Regions from separate parts of the Virgibacillus kekensis genome, predicted to be linked through region 1. Evidence: riboswitches for the same ligand, from Rfam matches in the RefSeq annotation. Region 1 holds a riboswitch; the other holds the start of a gene.
The links. Region 1 has a riboswitch for glycine ahead of ACFO3D_RS17750 (trimeric intracellular cation channel family protein). Riboswitches for the same ligand answer to the same signal wherever they lie in the genome.
Positions count from the first base shown of each region.

Region 2: another riboswitch for glycine. It lies ahead of gcvT (glycine cleavage system aminomethyltransferase GcvT); the one in region 1 lies ahead of ACFO3D_RS17750 (trimeric intracellular cation channel family protein).

Region 1 covers NZ_JBHSFU010000015.1:15,101-25,481, forward strand. Annotated here, with positions in the region: gene ACFO3D_RS17735 (MFS transporter) at 148-1,392, shown strand; gene ACFO3D_RS17740 (DUF4256 domain-containing protein) at 1,530-2,096, opposite strand; gene ACFO3D_RS17745 (fructose bisphosphate aldolase) at 2,291-3,187, shown strand; gene ACFO3D_RS17750 (trimeric intracellular cation channel family protein) at 3,423-4,034, opposite strand; glycine riboswitch at 4,062-4,136, opposite strand; glycine riboswitch at 4,139-4,229, opposite strand; gene ACFO3D_RS17755 (phosphodiester glycosidase family protein) at 4,472-7,858, shown strand; gene ACFO3D_RS17760 (PTS mannitol transporter subunit IICBA) at 8,265-10,190, shown strand; gene ACFO3D_RS17765 (BglG family transcription antiterminator) at 10,294-10,381, shown strand, end outside.
Region 2 covers NZ_JBHSFU010000006.1:75,838-86,218, reverse strand. Annotated here, with positions in the region: gene ACFO3D_RS11335 (helix-turn-helix transcriptional regulator) at 1-245, opposite strand, end outside; gene ACFO3D_RS11330 (competence type IV pilus minor pilin ComGF) at 721-1,137, opposite strand; gene ACFO3D_RS11325 (prepilin-type N-terminal cleavage/methylation domain-containing protein) at 1,118-1,459, opposite strand; gene comGD (competence type IV pilus minor pilin ComGD) at 1,446-1,889, opposite strand; gene comGC (competence type IV pilus major pilin ComGC) at 1,873-2,175, opposite strand; gene ACFO3D_RS11310 (type II secretion system F family protein) at 2,189-3,148, opposite strand; gene comGA (competence type IV pilus ATPase ComGA) at 3,156-4,217, opposite strand; gene ACFO3D_RS11300 (shikimate kinase) at 4,321-4,833, shown strand; gene ACFO3D_RS11295 (YqzE family protein) at 4,885-5,064, shown strand; gene ACFO3D_RS11290 (YqhG family protein) at 5,088-5,882, opposite strand; gene ACFO3D_RS11285 (DEAD/DEAH box helicase) at 5,872-7,530, opposite strand; glycine riboswitch at 7,671-7,761, shown strand; gene gcvT (glycine cleavage system aminomethyltransferase GcvT) at 7,932-9,035, shown strand; gene gcvPA (aminomethyl-transferring glycine dehydrogenase subunit GcvPA) at 9,052-10,381, shown strand, end outside.

The sequences.
Region 1 (10,381 bases):
TAACTTTAAGAATGGGGTGTGGTGGTATTAGTTAGGGGATAGGGAATAAAGTAACCAAATAATTCGCTTTTGCGCTCAAAAAACAACGGTACTTACCGCTACAACCAACCATATACATAAGTAAATGCGTTATAGGGGTAGGTATGATTGGATAATCAATATAGCCGGTTTAGGTGGGTTGTCTTCGCTGCGGTATTGTTAACTTACTTATTAATGTCGAGTCAGCGTACTGCGCCTGGATTGATCACCGAACAAATCATGCTGGATTTTAATGTAACAGCAACAACAATTGGGTTACTTACAAGTATCCAATTTTTTGTATATACTGGTTTGCAAATCCCGATGGGCCTTTTGGCTGACCGTTATGGGCCAAATTTTTTTCTGATAAGTGGTGCAATCCTTACAGGTATAGGTACGATTATTTATAGTTTCAGCACGCATGAATTTGTATTATTTTTTGCCAGAGCTTTGACGGGTGTGGGGGATGCGACTATTTGGGTCAATATGGTGTTAATCCTGGGCCAATGGTTTAATGCCAGGGAATTCACGCGTTTAATTGGTGTAGCGGCAATGATGGGGAATCTTGGTTACCTTTTGGCAACCGTCCCATTCTCCTTATTGATTGACCTCCTCGGTTGGCGCTCAGCATTTTTTTCAGCGGGACTACTTTTATGCTTGTGTGGTATTTTCCTTTACATTGTCCTCATACGAAAAACAAAGCAACCGATATTTATAAAAAGAGAAATACAACGCGAAAAAACTTGGGCTTTACTGCGGAGAATATTTTCAAAACGGCAGGCATGGGCTTTATTCTTTTGTCACTTTGGGATTGTCGGAACGTATGTGGGATTTATCAGTTCGTGGGGAGTACCCTATGGAATGAATGTATACGGAATGACACGCTCGGCTGCTAGTCAGCTTATTATGCTTGGGCTGATTGGGGCACTTATTGGCGCTCCTTTAGCCGGTTGGATTTCCAGTCGGTTAAAAACAATTAAAAAGCCGTATATTGTTGTTCACCTCATTTTATTATTGACCTGGTCAGTCTTTCTTTTATTTAATGGGAATCCTCCGTTTCGCTTGTTAACAGTGCTTTTCTTCATTATTGGTCTTGCATATGGCGCGAATGCCTTAACATTCGCTGCTGTCCGTCAATCGTTTCCTATAAAAGAAGCTGGCATTGTCTCCGGGTTTGCGAACACGGGTGGGTTTCTAAGTGCCATATTGCTTCCGAGCATTTTTGGAAAAGTACTCGATCACTTTCAGGTTGTGTCGGGAAGTATTAGTGAAGGATATTACTATGGATTCATCACTCCTGTTATTTTTTCTATAATTGGCTTGATAGGGGTAATTTCTCTTAAGGAAAAACGACCGATGCAGGAGGAGTTATAACCCCCTTGATTGAAAGGTTTGGTTAGACAGGTTGATTAAAATGTCCCCATTTTCATAGGCGGCATTGCACAAAAAACCCCAAACATAAAGTATTATGAATAGTAACCTTTAAATTTGGGATTTTTAGCTTGAAATAATCAGACCCTTAACGAGCCACGGAAGCCTCTCGCAGAATAATAGGACTCTGCTCCATTGTGGTACACAAAGACAGTGTCGTAGCGACGATCACAAAAGATGGCCCCACCTAGTTCTCTGATATTGGAGGGTGTTTCCACCCAGCTAGATGTTTTAGTGTCGAAATCTCCAAGTTTTTGCATCTCTCGGTATTGTTCTTCCGTTAAAAGCTCAATGCCCATGTCAGCAGCCATATCAACAGCGTTATTTTCAGGTTTATGTTTTTTTCTTGACTCTAGTGCCTCACGGTCGTAACAAACACTTCTGCGACCTTTAGGACTTTGCGCTGAACAATCATAAAAAATGTATGCGTCATTCTTTTCATCATAACCAACGACATCTGGTTCACCGCCAGTGCTTTCCATTTCATTAAGCGACCATAGTTTTTCAGTATTATTATCCAGCTTTGCCTGGATCTCATTCCACTCAAGACCTTCATGTCGATTCATGTTTTTTTCAAAACGAGCTTTTAATGCTTTGAGTAATTCTTCACGTTGTTCTGATGACAATTCTTTATTACTTTTTGTCATGCTTGTTCCTCCTTATTTCTTTACTCATGTTATTTCAGTTTACAATAAATTATAGGACTAAACCACATTCAATACGGCACCTTAAAAAAGTAGAGGTATCCGAATGCCCATCAATAAATATATTTCCTCTTGAGTGTTACAATGAAAATGTAAATAATGCAATGGAGTCTAACTACTTTTAAGGAGTGAGATGAATGCAGGAAAAACACTTAGAAAAAATGAGAGACGGAAAAGGTTTTATCGCAGCGCTTGACCAGAGTGGTGGAAGTACACCAAAGGCGCTTGCAGCATATGGAGTATCAGAAGACGAATATTCCACCGAGGAAGAAATGTTCGATCTTGTCCATGAAATGCGAACTCGTATTATTACTGCTCCAGCATTTGATTCGGAGTATATTCTCGGAGCCATTCTATTTGAGCAAACGATGGATCGTAAAATCGAGGAAAAGTATACCGGAGATTACTTAGCTGAGGAAAAAGGAGTCGTACCATTCCTTAAAGTGGATAAAGGGCTTGCTGAGCTTTCCAATGGTGTACAAAAAATGAAGCCAATCGATGATCTTGATGAGAAACTGGAAAGAGCCAACCAGCGCGGTATGTTCGGTACAAAGATGCGCTCGGTAATTAAAGAAGCAAATCAGGATGGAATTAAAGAAGTGGTTGATCAGCAATTCGAAATCGGTAAAAAAATAATCGATGCAGGGCTGGTTCCAATTATTGAGCCGGAAGTTAATATTCATAGTTCCGATAAAGAAAAATCAGAGGAAATTTTAAAGCAAGAAATCAAAAAACATCTGGATCAATTAAACGATAATGAACTAGTGATGTTGAAACTTAGCATTCCTACCAAGGAAAATCTTTATAAAGAGCTCATCGATCATCCCCAGGTTATTCGTGTAGTGGCTTTATCAGGGGGCTATTCCAGAGATGAAGCAAACGCAAAATTAAAAAAGAACGATGGCTTAATTGCTAGTTTCTCCAGGGCATTAAGTGAAAACCTGAATGTAAACCAGACTGAAGATGAATTTAACGCAGCATTAAGAGAAGCGGTTCAATCGATTTATAATGCATCAGTTAATAAGAATAGCTAATAATTACGTATTATTAAGTTGACTGATAGCATCATTCGGTCGGCTGGTATTTACCTTTTCCCCCTCTATTTTAACATTAAAGTAGAGGGGTTTATGTCTGCGTCTTGAAATAAATCATGTAGTTTTAGAAAAGAGGGGAAGATTAACTAAATAACGATTCGAAAATAGACACATAAAAAGCTCACACTGAAGTGAGCCTTTCGTGTATAGAGAATGTATAAATCAGGATATGATTTTAATTTTTTTGTGGTTGTTGAATTGTTCTAGTAGGTAAACTCCAGCCGTATCTTTGTGAAATCCCCCGTAATAGTAAAATGATAGCGAAAAGAATATAGAATTGATAGGACTCTGATAACAAATCCATGCCTATAATGAATCCTGCAAAGAGAGCCCATAATAGATAGACATCCTGCCGTAAAACAATTGGCTTCTTCTGCGCTAGCACATCCCGAATAATACCGCCGCCTGCTCCGGTTATCGCAGCTGAAAACATAACAGCAAATAGCGGTAAGTCAATTGATTGTGCATACATTGCTCCCTGAACAGCAAATGCTGACAACCCAACCGAGTCAAAAATATTCCATTTTGTTAAAAGATCAACTGCTTTATTCGACAATAAGATGACGAAACTTATGGTGATAAGAGCAGCAATAAAAAGCGAGGTTTGTTGCCATAATTCTGTGATAGGAATGCCGGTAAAAAGGTTCCTGATAGCACCGCCACCAAAGGCAGTAATTAAACCTAATACATAAGCGCCGATAATGTCGTATTTTACCTCCAGCGCAACCACTGCCCCACTCGCCGCAAAGGCAATGGTCCCAATCATGTTCAATACATCCCAAACCATACAATCCCTCCTATCATTAAGTAAGTATCTCTGTCCTTGTACCTGAGAGTTTTACCTAATTTAGAAGGTTACCCCGTGGGTGTGTGAAACGTTCTCCAGAGAAGCGTCCTGCGGTGGTCTTTTTACCTGAGAGATTCATCTTTTCAAAGATTTGCCCCTTCGGTGACGTCCAACGTTCTCTCCCACAGCAGTCATTCGCTAGTATCATTTTTTATAATTATACAATATAGAGGAGCTGCTTGACCTGTCAAAAATTTGGTGTGCGTGAATTAATGAGTGCTGTTTCTATCAATAACTAGGACCAAACACTTAGCGTAAAAATGATACTTTCTTCCTGCGAAAATTCACAAAAATCGAGCAATTTTTTAACATTCGTTTGCTAGAATGTAATCGAATAGTAATAGAAAGGGGAGATTTATATCAAAAGAAAACGCTGGTTGGGTATTTTCTTAGCTGCCAATGTAATCATGGCTGCGTTTGGTCCATCCGTTCAAGTAAATGCGCAGTCAAATCCTGTGCCAGAGGTTCGGAGTGGGTCATCGGATCGTACGGAACCGATTGTTACGGTTGGTCCGTCGGGAAAGACGCTGCTTGCGAATGAACACACGACTACGATAGGACCTGGGATTAAGCTAAGTAGTTTTGAACGGTTTGATGCACGAGGCTGGTTGAATGGACAGGTTATGACGATTGATCTTTCCGAAGAATCGGTGTCCGCAGATTTACTTTATCCGGGTGTAGTCACTGATGCTAAGCCATTATCGGAAATGGCAAACAAGCTAGGTGCAGTAGGCGGTGTGAATGGAGACTTTTTTGATATTAATGATACGAATGCTCCTTTGGGAACAATGATTCAAGATGGGGAAATAATTAAAGGACCACAAGGATCGCATACGTTGACCGCTGGAGTTAACAAGCAGGGTTGGGGAGAAATAACGAATATTTATCTCGAAGGAACGGTCGATTTGCCTGCCGGTGATGTTCAGTTATCGGCAATGAATCAGTCGGGTATTTCTGCGAATGGAATTGGTCTTTATACATCAGTTTGGGGTGACGAAGCACGTCCGGACGGCGGAAGTTCTGTCTATGAAGTAACGGTTAGTGAAGGGAAGGTAATTGAGGTCTCCGATCAAGTCGGACAAGGAACGATCGCGGAAAATACTTATGTCTTAGTAGGCCGTGAAGCTGGAGCAGACAAGTTAAAGGAGCTTGCTGTAGGGGATAAGGTGTCGGTTTCCTATGCACCTAAAATTGACGAAGATACGTTAATGGATTTTGCGGTAGGCGGAAATGTGAAACTCGTTGAAAACGGGGAACCTGTTGCAAACTTAAATGACAGTACCACGGCACCACGAACGGGAGTCGGCTTTTCAGAAGATGGGAAAACAATGATTCTAGCTTTAGTTGATGGACGCTCGGTGGAAAGTCGTGGAATGACATACAAAGAATTGGCGGAATTAATGAAGGAATATGGTGCAAACAAAGCATTGAATATCGATGGCGGTGGCTCGTCGACAATGGTAGCTCGTACACCGGGTTATGAGGATGCCAAAGTTGTCAATAATCCTTCCGACGGTTCACAGCGGCCGGTGCCAAATGGAATTGGAATTTTTGTGGACGACGGCAGCGGGGAATTGACAAACTTTACTGTCGAGACTGTAATCGATTCAGAATACAGTAATCGAGTTTTTCCCGGTTTGAGCAGAAGTTTTATTGGGCTTGGTTATGATGAAAATTATTCACCTGTAGACATAGAAGGAATAAGCTGGCAGGCGCTTCCGTCCGATGTTGGTTCTTTTGATGAAAATGGTGTTTTTTATGCCAAGAAACCAGGTCAGGCGGTAGCCGAAGCGCAAGTGAATTCGTCAAAAGGTACGCAGGAAATCACCGTTCTTGGTAAACTGGACCGAATAGAAACAACTGAATCCTATTTAAGTATGGAAATGGGAAGAAAAGGTATGTTTTCTGTTACTGGTTATGACGAAGATGGTTATTCCGCACCAATAGAAGTACGAGATATTACACTCGAATATGATAAATCTATTATAGAGATTACAGAAAATAAAGCAGGCGGTTTTTCTGTTGAGCCCCTGAAAGATGGTGGGTCAACAACAATCAAAGTAACCGTACAAGAGAAAGTAACCCATTTGCCAGTCACGATTGGGTTGGAAACGAAAAAGGTTTCTGGATTAGAAAGTGCAGAAGGATGGACTTCTACGAGATATCCTTGGAATGTTGGGGTGTCGATGGACGTGGTCCCAGGCAGAGATGGAAACGGGCTTCAGCTTAGTTATGACTTTACAACAACAACCGCTACCCGTGCAGCATATTTACAGGCTTCCCCGAACATTGAACTCCCTGGTGATGTGCTAAAGATCGGTATGTGGGTTCACGGTGATGGGAACGGGGCATGGCTGCGCACGGTAATTGAGGACGCGACAGGTACGAACTATACGTTGAGCTTAGCCGATAAAGTGGACTGGACAGGATGGAAATACGTAGAAACCTCGCTGCCTGATGGGATCCAGTATCCAGCGAAATTATGGCGGATTTATCCGGTCGAAACGAACCCGAATAATCAGTATACCGGCCAGCTCATTTTTGATGATCTAATGGTGGAAGTACCACCATCAATCGAAATGCCTGAACAAGCTTCGGTGGAAAGAGACCCGATCATCATGCAGAATGAAGTGATTGGAAAAGAACGTTATAAGTTTGCTGTTTTGTCTGACACTCAATTTGTTGCCAAGAACCCTACTAGTAGACAAGTAGAAATGGCACGTAAAGCATTAAGGCAAATTGTCGAGCAAAACCCTGATTTTCTGGTCATCAACGGCGATCTCGTCGATACAGCGTGGAAAGAGGACTTCTCTTTTGCCAAACAAGTATTGGAAGAAGAAGTTGGAGATAGCATTCCTATATACTATACACCAGGAAATCATGAAATTGCAGGTCCTGGAAATCTAGAGAATTTCCTGAATGTATTTAAAGAAAATCGTTATACCTTTGACCATAAAGGTACAAGATTAATTTTGCTGGACTCATCAACAGGAAGTTTTCGGACGAGTGATTTTGATCAGCTTATCGAATTAAAAAAATCACTGAATGATGCAGCGACGGATCCGTCCATCAATAACGTCGTCGTGCTGGGACATCATCCAACACGTGATCCGCTGCCAACGGATAATAGTGACCTTTCTGACCCGAAAGAAGCAGAGCTGATAGAAAATTGGCTAACGGATTTCCGTGAGACATCAAAAGGAAAAGGCGCGATGTATATTAGCAGTCATGCCCATACCGTTCATTTAGAGCGAGTGGAGGGTGTACCATACATGGTCGTTGCTTCAGCAGGAAAATCACCGTATGGCTCACCGGAAAATGGCGGATTTTATGCTTGGACGATGTTTGGTATCGATCCTTCTCCAGTTCCTGATCAAGCGGTGGGACCTGAACATGCTAATGACACTAGCAAAGTAGAAGGAACAGAATGGATTCGGGCAGAGGTCCGTCCTATCCTGGAATCGATTGAATTTGACGCTCCAGAGGAACTGGCAGTAGGAGAGACGGTTAAGTTACATGCAACTGGCGTACAGCAGGGCGGATTGGAATTCCCGCTTCGCTATCCGGCTTCCATCATTTGGGAAGGCAGTGAGAATGTCTTTGTTGGAAGCGGAAGTAAACTGAATAAGGCAGAGAATTCCGGTAAGTATGCTGCAGTGTTTAATACAGAAACAAACGAACTGAAAACATTAGTAGCTGGCGTTATTTCTATTCAAGTTAAATCGAATATGAAGGAAGCTGGTGAAAAAATAGTCATCAAGTAGTTCGGAAGATTAACAAGCTTTTTTATAATTAACAGGGGAGTGGTTTACCTTATAAGAGGTAGACCACTTTTTTGTAATAAAAAAAGAGGCATGATTAAGTTACTGAACTAACGAAACAGTTGAAGAAAGTTGAGTTTCAACTCAAAAATCAGCCTGTATTTGTTTTACGCTTTTATACATTTTATTACTATCACTGTTTTTAAAATACAAACTCATTTTTATAACGAAGTGAGCTCGTACCTATTCAATCACCACCTAGAATAACACCTCAAAAATGAGAAACAATAGGTTTGTCATGACAAGTGCGACAAAGTTAGTTTTCATAGTCATTGAATCCGCCTCCATAACTCCCCTATGATTAAGCTAGAAAGTTATGATGAATGCTTTCAATGAAAGGAAGAGTAAAATGGGTCAATCAAATATTAAAGTTGCAGTACAGAAGTTCGGTAACTTTCTGAGTTCGATGGTATTGCCGAACATAGGAGCTTTCATAGCCTGGGGATTAATTACGGCTTTATTTATTCCTACTGGTTTCTTCCCAAATGAAAGCCTTGCCAAATTGGTTGGACCAATGGTTACTTACCTGTTGCCTTTATTAATAGGTTACACTGGTGGTAAATTGGTTCATGACCAGCGTGGTGGAGTTGTAGGTGCGATCGCCACGATGGGAGTTATCGTCGGAGCACCTGATACCCCGATGTTCTTAGGAGCAATGGTAATGGGGCCGCTGGGCGGTTTCGTTATTAAGAAATTTGACCAGGCGATCGACGGAAAAGTCAGATCTGGATTTGAAATGCTCGTTAACAACTTCTCAGCTGGTATTCTTGGAGGAATTCTTGCGATTCTTGCATTTTTAGGGGTAGGGCCGGCAGTAGATGCTTTTACCGAAGTACTTGTAGCTGGTGTTGACTGGTTAATTGCTGCGGGTTTACTACCGTTAACAAGTATTCTAATCGAACCTGCTAAAATCCTATTCTTAAATAATGCAATAAACCATGGTGTTCTTTCACCAATCGGTCTCGAACAGGTTCAACAAGGCGGACGCTCGATTCTATTCCTTCTAGAAGCGAACCCGGGGCCAGGCCTTGGTGTGTTATTAGCTTTCATGCTGTTTGGAAGAGGGACTGCGAAACAATCAGCTCCGGGAGCTGCCATCATTCATTTTTTTGGTGGTATCCACGAGATATACTTCCCATATGTATTGATGAAGCCAATGTTGCTTTTATCTGTCATCCTTGGGGGGATAAGCGGCGTCTTTACACTTGTTCTATTAGGTGGAGGTTTGGTTGCACCTGCATCCCCTGGTAGTATTATCGCGATTACAGCTGTTACCCCTCCAGAGGGTATGGTGTATGTAGCAAACTTTGCTGCAGTTATCGTTGCGGCGGTCGTTTCCTTCATCGTCTCGGCTCTCGTGCTTAAATCAGGCAAGCAAACTGATGAAGACATTAACGAAGCGACGAAGAAGATGGAGCAAATGAAAGGTAAAAAGAGTTCTGTTGCTGGAAACGTAACTGAAGAAACAGCAGTAAATAACGGAACTTTCCCTGAAAAAGTAAACAAGATTATTTTTGCATGTGATGCCGGAATGGGTTCAAGTGCGATGGGTGCCTCACTTCTAAAAAAGAAAGTGAAAGAAGCGGGACTTGAGGTAGCAATTACAAATACAGCGATCAGTAGTATTCCGGCTGATACAGATATTGTTATCACGCAGGAAGAATTGACACCTCGTGCGAAAAACAAGATGCCCAATGCTTATCACATCTCAGTGGACAACTTCTTATCAAGTCCTGAATACGATAAGCTAATCGCTAGCGTGCAAAATAAAATAACAGAAGAACAGGCAGAGATTGTGGAAGAATCTGAGAAAGATGCGGTAGATGTAGAGCCGAACATGGACAAAGATGATGATCTGTTGCTAGAAGAAAATATCTTTATCGGCAAAGAATTTTCCACAAAAGAAGAAGCAATTCGTTTTACAGGAGAAGCGTTAGTAAAAGCAGGTTACGTAAAAGATAGCTATGTAGATGCAATGGTTGAACGTGAAGAAATTACATCTACTTATATGGGCAATAACGTGGCCATCCCTCATGGAACGGAAGATGCGAAGAAATCTGTTATCAAATCTGGCTTCACGGTTATCCAGGTTCCAGATGGAGTAAATTTTAATGGAGAGCTTGCGAAATTGATCTTCGGAATCGCTGGGAGAGATGGTACACACTTAGAAATCCTTTCAGGTATTGCAGTTATTTGTTCCGAGCAGGAAAATGTCGACCAAATGGTACAGGCTAAAACTGCAAAAGAACTAATGGATATCATCAACAGCAAATAAACATCTCAGGCTAGAAAGGCGGGTATTCCTGCCTTTCTGTTCTGCTTTCCATGCTTTTTCTCTTGAAAGAGGGGCACATCAATAAGTGAAATGAGTGAGAAGAATGTTTATTACCTCAAGAGAAAAATCCATTATTAATTTAATCGTACGAACATCAGGTAAGCATACAGTTCACTCTCTTTCTTCGTTCT
Region 2 (10,381 bases), on a different contig from region 1:
ACTTCGTTGGAAAGACGGTACATCCTGCTCGGACGGCCACCCTTACCAGTTTTAAGTGCATAGGATTCAATTAAATTAATATCCTCTAATTTGGTAAGATGAAGTCTGGCCACATTTGGATGAATTTTGAAACTCCGGGCAATATCCGTTACATTTACTTCTTTATGCTGGGTAATCATATACTGATAAATACTGTACCTTGTAGGGTCACTCAATACATTGGTCACCTTTAACGTCTGTTCCACAGTAAACCACCTCACTAAGTTAATTACCTTTATTATAGTTAAAAACTGTGGGGTTGCTGGTGACCAATATCACATCATCATGTTTGTTCATAAATTTGTGACAGTCTTATTCTGTATTAATAGTTAGATATTATGCGGGCTGATTATTAGTCGATGAGGAGTTGTGAAAGATATCCCATTATCGGTGGAAATTCTGAAATAAAGATGGAATTCGTATTCCGATAACTTAATGTATTCGATTCGAACTTCTCCATAGGGATACCTGTAGATTACTGGACTATCTGGAATATTTTTCTCCACAATTGCTTCTCGAATAGAACTGTGAGCCATTTGGAATAATGATTCTACTTTTAATTGCTCATACTGATTATGCGTAATATAAATTTCATTTTGGTACAAATTTAAACTCGAAGAAACGATGATCAACGCAAGGGAAATTGCAAATAGGACATAGGGGAGTATAAATCCTCGATCTTCAGTGATAAAAGATAATTTCTTTTTCAAAGTGTTCACCTTCTGTGGAAGTTACTGATAGCTTGAAACCTAAAGGGCTTGATGTGAAGGTGACGGAGTGAACGTTACGAAGGTAGATCTCATGCCCTTTTCCATCGATTTGTCGTCTTATCAGATTTTGATATTTTTCGACGGTCACAACTGATCCATCAAAATGATTAAGTATTATTTTGGAAGGCGTGACCGTCATATTTGTAGCCCGCATCACATCCTCTCGCAGGAATAAATAAAACTGCTGAAGTGATAACTCACCGTAATTGGTGGAATAATTCACTCCTTTGGTCAGATAGGTAGTGAAGGGGATAGCCATAAATAAAAAGGTAATCATTAGGAATACAGAGATGAATGTGAAGCCACGGTTATTTAACAGTACGCCCATAAAAACAGGTTTCCTCTGACATTTTCTTGGCATTCGTCCATACCACACACCCTTTCAGCAGTTTATTTTCAATAGTAAATGTAAATACAAGTTTCTTCCCCGCAATCTCTTCTTCAACCCGCGAGGGCAGGGGTTCCCCAGTGTTCCAAATATAATCTTGAAATTTATCATGCAGAATATTGGAATACAAACGCTTTTCATGGAGAATATCGCGCTCAGTCATAATAAGACTTGTCAGAGGAATAAGGGTGACAATCATCATGCATAACATTGATACAGCAACAAGTGATTCAATAAGTGAAAATCCTTTATTGCTCTTCAAAGTAACATCTTCCTTTGCCAAGTGGGCATACAACTGTGTATTCAGATGCACCGGTAATAATATTAAAGCTGCCCGGTTGTGTTATTGTACCGGTTTTGTTAAAAGAAATTACAGGAAGTGTCCTGCCTTCAATGTGCCAATGTTTCGGCACCGTTCTCTCACGAACAATTTCGTGAAAATCCTTTCTGATTTCATAAGATCTACTGTCTGGGAATGACATTCGGTAATATGATGTTGACCCATAAGACTGACTTTGCATATACAGCAAATCCATTTCAAAGGTGCTTATGAAGTTGTTTTCTTCGTACTTATCCATGATAGGAAAATATAAAGGAGCACTTAGAAGAAGTATGATTGACCAGACTGACAGAACAAACAGAACTTCGAGCATCGTAAAGCCTCTTTGATAGCTATTATTGGCTGACAACACCGGTCTCCGAAATAGTTAAAACAGTACCGTCCGGGCAGGTATCCTGTTCAGCTGTAATATAACCAGAGCTTTGCAGTTCAGCCATATCAAGTGGATAAGTTTTTTGTTCAATGAAATAGGCGTCAACCTGGGCCTGGACCACACTGACCAATGCATTACATCCTTTATCATACACTTCCCGGCTTTTATCACTCAGATTAGGAACAATCAGAATAATTAAAACAGAAATAATCATTAAAACAATCAGCATTTCTATTAATGTAAAGCCTCTCTGATCTTTGAACATGTTTTAGTCTCCTTTAGATGGTATTAATCAATTCAAACATTGGCCACATTAAAGCGGCGTAAATAAATACGATAAATCCCGCTAATACAATAAAGAATATAGGCTGTATCCAGGTAATTAATTTTGCAATTCTACGGTGCATTTCATCAGTTATCAATTCCGTATAGACAACGAGATCTTTCTCCAAAGCTTCGACGTCGGTATTTCTGTGAAATATTACAGATAGTTGTTTATCGAACATCGGAAGCTCTGCCAGAAGGTTGTTAATGAAAAATCCTCTTGATAGTTCTGATTCCAGCAGTGTTGCATAATAGGATAAAATCGGCTGTTTTCTTTGATCAGCCATAATATGCAGAATTTCTTTGATGGACATACCTGTTTTGAGCAGTGAACTAACATGCGAGGCAAATAATTGTGAGGTCTGCATCCTTTTATATTTGTAATAGATTGGGATCAGACGATAAACTGAAATCCGATTTTCGATAGGGAAATTTCGTTTATACAGCTGCCAGGTAAGCACTAGGATAATGAAGAGAAAAATCAGGATAGCGGCGAGAATGCCAAAGAAGTCGATAAATGAAACGGCAAGAGTTACTGCTGAAGTTGTACCATTACTAAGAAGGAAAATATCAGCAAATGAAGGGAGGACAAGCTGTTTGACAAGATATAGCATGGCCACAAAGATTATAAATAATATAGCCGGATACCGCGTAGTGTCCTGAAGTTTTTTCATAAAATATATCCGCTGTTCGTACATAAGGATGCATTTTGCAATGCTTAATTGGATATCCCCGTTTGCTCGGACAAAATAAAGGTATGAAGTAATCGTTGAATTGAAACGTTCTTTCTCAAGAGCTTCGTCTAATGTATCACTCGATTTCAATGAATTAATCACAGCTGCAGAAATTTGTTCAAGCTGACTATCCCATTTAATTATTTCGAGTGCGTCAACAAGAGGGTAGCCATTTTTCAATAATCGTTCAAGTCTTTTTAGAAATCGCAGTTGAATTTCCCTGCTGGGCGGTCTTTCCCTCTGCAGTAAAGTAAATTTCCTCCGAGATAAATCCATATGCAAAAGCCTTCTTTCGTAAATGCTCAAATGAATGAAACTGTTCATTGGTTTTCAAATCTGTTCCGTTTAGGATCATTTCCAATAACTCCCCGTCCAAAAGCTCCATAAGCGCAGCCCGTCGTGTGATTTCTCCACTTATTTGAATAGGAATTAGTTGAAGGGCGGCGATTGCGATGAGCGATTGTTTAAGGTCGGTACGCTGCAGGCCCATTTCCAGAAGCCGGTGTATTGTTCCTGCTGCATTTTTGGCGTGTAAGGTACTCAACACTAGATGGCCAGTAAGGGAGGCGTCGAATGCAAACTGTGCAGTGAAATTATCACGAATTTCTCCTACCATAATAATGTCCGGATCGTGACGAAGAGCAGCTTTTAGGCCAGTCTGATAGGTGATCCCTGCTTTCTCATTTACCTGCACCTGAAGAATATTAGAGATATCTTTTTCAATCGGATCCTCTAATGTGATTGTCTGATACGATTTTTCTGCTAAAATGGTCTGTAACAAAGTATAGAGAGTTGTTGTTTTGCCACTTCCAGTCGGACCGGTGAACAGAATGATGCCTGATCGGTTCGTTATCCATTTTTTCAGTTTTCTTAGTTGGTTGGGAAAAAGAAAAAGTTGTTCTAGCGGAAGGTTGCTGTCCTGCGGAAGAATGCGTATAGCTAGGCTTTCCATGTGGTTTACTGGAAGTGTGGACAGGCGTAAGGCGTAATGTCCTTCAGGTGTTTCATGAAAAATAGTCCCATTCTGTGGTTTGCGTATTTCACCAATATCCATGCCTGATGTAAACTTAAAGTAAGTCAGAAGTATATGATATTGACTGATTGGAATGGTTTGATGGAAAATTCTTTTTCCAAAAATTCGGAAGTAAATATTTGCTTGGTCTGGAAGGGGATAAAAGTGAATATCCGAGGCTTTGGCGGTAACAGCAGCGTGCAGAAGTTTTTCTGATATGGCGGAAGCAGTGGTCAATAAAGTTCCACCTCCTTTAGTTATCCTATATTCGACACGATTAGACGAATTCCTTCTTTTTGAAGAAAATATTTTTAAATTATTTTAAGGCGGGGATATACAAATGAAAAATCTTTTTTTGACAGGTTTTATGGGCAGTGGGAAAACAAGTGTAGGTGCAGCGTTGAGTGAACTCACCGAAGTTCCCGTGCTCGATACCGATCAAATGATTGAGGAAAAATACGATGAAAGCATAAAGGAAATTTTCCGGAAATATGGAGAATCAACATTTCGCAAATATGAAACAGAAATATTGGCCGATTTTCCACACAAAGACTGTGTTATTTCTACTGGTGGGGGAATAGTGGGAAAAAGGGATAACATCGATTCCATGAAGAAATCAGGGTATATTATTTACTTGCAGACTTCTTTTGAGGAAATAGCGAGACGGCTTAAGAATGATACGTCAAGACCTCTTTGGAACAATAATAACGGGGAAACAAAAACCCTATTTGATAAAAGGATTAAACTTTATGAAGAATATGCTGACATATCCATCCAGACTGATTACAAGTCGGCCAGAGAGATTGCGATAGAGATATTAGCAGAGCTGGACAAACAATCCTTAAGGGAATAAATTACCTTAATTAAGCTAAAACTATTACCACTAATTCAGGAGGTGGTAAAAATGTCCGGAAATGATTATATAAAATATCTTACTGAGCAAATCACCACTTACATTGATACCCCAGCGGAGGAAAAAAAGTTAAAGAAGTCAGCACACAAACACAGCATGCCAGGTTATACAAATAGATGGCTTGGTGTCCTACCTTTAGCTTTAAAAATGTTTATCAAAAAAGCAAACTGAACAGGCATTTCTGAACTGCCTGTTCAGTTATTACCATCATCGATCAGATAAAAAATTCCTCCATTAATTACCTCAAAAGTTATCCGAGGGGTATACCGCATTTTTACTTCTTCTATTTCTTTTCGCAAATCGTCTTTGAATTCTTCATCTTCTTCTTTCCCGCTGTAAAAGTGTTGTACAAGTTTAAGTTCTTCTTCCATCGTCTTTAATGATTCCTCTGCCCAGTCATGCGACTGATTATTGATGTAGCTATCCAAAACTCCTTCTATTCGTTTGAATCCACTTTTAAGTTTGATGATCGGAGAGATTGTATAACAATAATCAGAGATTGCCAGCTGAAGTGATTTCTCCTTCAGCCGGTCCATCATTTCTATCCGCATGGATCCATTAACAAGATGCAGTCCGATTGAAATAATTTCATCTCGTTTTTGTTTTCCCTGATAGCTAATTTTCACATTTGTCACAAGCCATGGGAATAAAGGTACATTATGATTAGCAACCACCTGCTCAAATAAGCGGGTGAACTTCTCATGATTTCTCAGATGTCCAAGAATTTGCTGCAGACGGGGACTGCCAAAATGGATCCACTCATTCTTGCCATCCCGTTTTTCAGGGGCGGTGATAAGGGTCAATTGCATGGGCTGACCCGGGTTTCCCATACTTTTTACATAATGCCAGTAAAAAGGCCGGTTCATAAGAGCACGGTCCATTTTTTCGTTAAGCTGGATTTTCAGTACCCCTTCATTGTTCTCGATAATGTCACAATTATGCGCTGTGAAGTAGCTTTCCAGGAATTCATTCAAATTACTAATTGCCATATCGTTCTTCCTCCTGTTCAGCCTGATCCTGTGTCATTTTAATAATAGAGGAGAGGTTATCGAGTTTTATTCTGGTTTCACCTGCCGATGACGACTCATTAAAAATGTTTTTGATTTCGGATTCAATATCGGAAATATTCAACTCATCGAGTATCTGGTCCAATTGCCCAATTACTTGCTCAAATAAATTTATCTTTTCGTAAAGTAGCGTCATAATATGTTCCTCAACCGTCCCATGGATTGCCAGATTATAAATAAAAACATCATTCTTTTGTCCATATCTGTGGATTCTTCCAATCCGTTGTTCAAGACGCATCGGGTTCCATGGTAAATCGTAATTTATAAGATGGTTGCAGAATTGGAGGTTAATTCCTTCGCCACCAGCTTCGGTTGCAATCAGAACCTGGGCATGATTTTCAAAAAGCTGTTTCATCCAGTCCTTTTTCCCTTTTTTGAACCCGCCCCGGAATGGTACAGACGATATACCATTTTCTTTCAGATACCATTGCAGATAAAGTTGTGTAGCTCGGTATTCCGTAAAAATAATTACTTTTTCATCACCTATCCGCTTAATAAGTTCAAGAACTTTTTCTGCTTTCGAATTTGAGGGGAGCTGTCCGAGCTTTTCAGCGATTGGTTTGATAAATTCAACCCTGGCTTCATCGGTTGCCATTTTTTGGAGTGACAGGAAACATGCCTCTTTGGAAGAACACAATTCACGTAGCAACGTTATTTTGGAAAAGGCAGGGAAAGCAGCAGTCATGCTCTCAAGCTGAGTATATACGTCCTTTTCCTGATCGGTAAATTCAATCCAGATTGATTCAATATTCCGCTTAATTGTGTCCATTTGTGTGCTGTTTCGGGTATTACGAATCATCACTTTTTGAACAAGCTGTTTCAGATAGGCATCCTGTTTAATTCTTTTACGGTCTTTTCCAAAGCGATCCAGAAATGAATCAAAGTCTCCCAGATGGCCTGGCTTCAAAATAGATACCAGATTAAATATTTCCACCAACTGATTCTGTACAGGTGTAGCTGTTAGAAGCAGGCAGTATTTTTTCTTAAGCGAACGTACGAACGCAAAGTTTTTGGTTTTATGATTCTTAAGTTTATGGGCCTCGTCTATTAAAATAAAATCATAGTCAATTTCCTGAATTTGTTCCTTGTGTGGTGAGCGTTTTGCCGTGTCGATAGATGTTATCATCACATCACACTGGTCCCAGCCATAGTTTTTACGGTGCGCAATAGCAGGAATGAAAAATTTCCCATTAAGTTCTTTCGCCCACTGGTTCACAAGTGAAGCAGGAACCAGAATGAGTGCTTTCCTTACCAGGCCACGCAGCATATATTCTTTTAAGATAAGACCAGCTTCAATGGTCTTTCCGAGACCTACCTCGTCGGCGAGGATTGCTCTCCCGCTCATTTCTTCGACAACCTGTTTGGCAGAGTCTATCTGGTGGTCAAGAAACTCCATATGGGGAAGGTAATCCAACGCTTTTAATCCTTCAAATGTCGGAGCCATTGTTGTCTGCTCTGCCTCGTATGCCATTCTAAAAAGCTCCCACGAAGAAAGAGGCTCATCATTTTCAAGTTTTACTTCCAGTTCATCAATAAACCCGGAATCTTTCTGCAGTTCTATCTGGTCCATAACAAACTTCCTTTTTAATTAGTAATAATTATAGCTATTTTTACAATGTTTCCTATGATATAATGTGACTGTATAATAGTGGAGATTTTTCCGGACTTACGGTATATAGTATATCCAATACTTAAAATTTAATTATGCGAATGAATACAAGGGGAGAGCTTACTTTTAATAGTAACGCCGAAGGAGCAAACTTGGAGTGAATCTCTCAGGCAAAAAGACTCTTGTAGGACGCAACTCTGGAGAGTGTTTACGGCTAGTAAACCACCAACGAAGCAAGTGCTTTCAGGGAAATGGATGCGTTTTCCGAGGCACGCAACTTTCTGGTTGTAGGACAGAGATTTCCCTGGATAGTCAGAGGAATCTCTATTTTTATGTAAAAAAATAATAGGGGAGTGGATGGAATGAGTGAATTGAAGAGGACGCCATTGTTTCCTGAGTATGAAAAATCAGGCGGCAAAACAATCGATTTTGGCGGATGGTATTTACCTGTTCAGTTTAAAGGGATTAAGCATGAACATGAGGTAACCCGGACAAAAGCTGGATTATTCGATGTATCCCATATGGGTGAAATTATTGTTAAAGGGTTCGACAGTGAAGCGTTTTTGCAAAAGGTCATGACCAATGATATTTCCAAGCTAACCCCAAAACGGGCCCAGTACACATTTATGTGCTATGAAGATGGTGGCACCGTCGATGATTTGATTGTTTACATGATTGAGGAGAACTATTATTTACTTGTAGTCAATGCAGCAAACACCGAGAAAGACTTTGAATGGTTGAAAAAAAATAATGATACTGGGGCAGTAATCGAAAATGTATCACCTGATTATGTTCAACTCGCGCTGCAGGGACCGAAAGCACAAACTATTTTGCAAAAACTTACGGAAACGAACTTAAATGAAGTTAAGTTTTTCCGATTCGAAAATCCGGTTTATTTTAATTCTATTGATAATCCGGCGATTGTTTCCAGAACCGGGTATACTGGTGAGGATGGATTCGAAATCTATATTTCTTCCAACAGTGGCAGAGACCTTTGGAATCTTATTCTTGAAGCTGGAGCACCTGAAGGAGTGGAGCCTATAGGGCTTGGGGCCCGTGATACCCTTCGTTTTGAGGCGAAACTTCCTCTATATGGACAGGAGATTTCAAAAGACATATCACCAATAGAAGCCGGAATGAAATTCGCGGTTAAATTGAAAAAAGAATCCGACTTTATTGGTAAGGAAAAACTGAAAGAGCAGGCTGAAAACGGTCCTTCACGTAAGCTTGCAGGAATCGAAATGATTGATAAGGGTATTCCGAGAACTGGATATTCAGTTTTTGCTGGTGACCGTGAAATCGGCTTTGTTACAACTGGCACACAATCACCAACATTAAATAAAAATGTGGGCCTTGCTATTCTGGATAGTGAGTATACCGATCTCGGAACAGAACTTGAAGTACAGGTACGTAAGCGCAGATTGAAAGCAAAAGTAGTGGAAACACCATTTTACAAACGCGGATAAATAAGGAGGGGTTTACATGGAATTTCGTTATTTGCCAATGACGGATGCCGACAAACAGGATATGCTGAATACTATCGGTGTTGAGTCGACTGATGCATTATTTTCAGATATTCCGGAAAAAGTTCGTTTTAAAGGGGAGCTTAACCTTAAAAAGCCTGCAAATGAACAGCAGCTTAAGAAGGAGCTTGCCAGACTTGCAAAGAAAAATGCCAATTTAATAGAGTATAGTTCATTTCTCGGGGCTGGGGTATACGATCATTTTATCCCCTCAGTCGTCGATCATGTTATATCCCGATCAGAGTTTTATACAGCATACACGCCATATCAGCCTGAGATTTCTCAGGGTGAACTTCAGGCAATCTTTGAATTCCAAACAATGATTTCTGAATTAACCGGAATGGGGGTAGCGAATTCCTCCATGTATGATGGCGGAACGGCGCTCGCTGAGGCTGTTACTTTAAGTGCCGGGCAGACAAAGCGCAAAAAGGTTTTAGTTTCAAAAGCAGTTCATCCGGAATCAAGGGCAGTGATCCATTCATATGCAAAAGGGCCGGATTTGGAAATCGTGGAAATCGATCAGCATAATGGCCGGACAGATTTGAACCAACTGGCTGATGAACTTGACGAAAACACTGCAGGCGTTGTTATGCAGTACCCGAACTTCTTTGGTCAAATCGAACCATTAAATGAAGTGAATGATATTATTCGCACCCAGAAAAAAACAATGTTTATCGTATCCAGCAATCCGCTCGCACTTGGCTACCTGACCCCACCTGGCGAATTTGGAGCAGATATTGTGGTTGGTGATACACAAGTATTTGGAATTCCAGCTCAATTCGGCGGTCCACATTGTGGTTATTTTGCCACCACGTCGAAATTGATGCGTAAAGTGCCAGGGCGGCTTGTCGGACAAACTACCGATGAGGATGGACAGCGAGGCTTTGTACTGACACTGCAGGCTAGAGAGCAGCATATCCGTCGTGATAAAGCGACATCAAATATTTGTTCCAACCAGGCGTTAAACGCACTGGCAAGCTCGGTTGCCATGAGTTCAATTGGCAAGAACGGTCTCAAAAAAATGGCTGAACTAAACATGCAGAAAGCTCGATATGCGAAGCAGCAATTTGAAAAAGCAGGTTTCAAAGTAACTGCGGATGGGCAATTTTTCAACGAGATAGTTGTCGGACTAGATCAGGATATTAATGAAGTTAATGAAAAACTTCTTGATAAGGGTATAATTGGAGGATACGATTTGGCTCAAGATTATCCCGAATTGAAAGGTAATATGCTAGTGGCGGTAACAGAAATCCGGACAAAAGAAGAGATTGATACTTTTGTCAATGAAT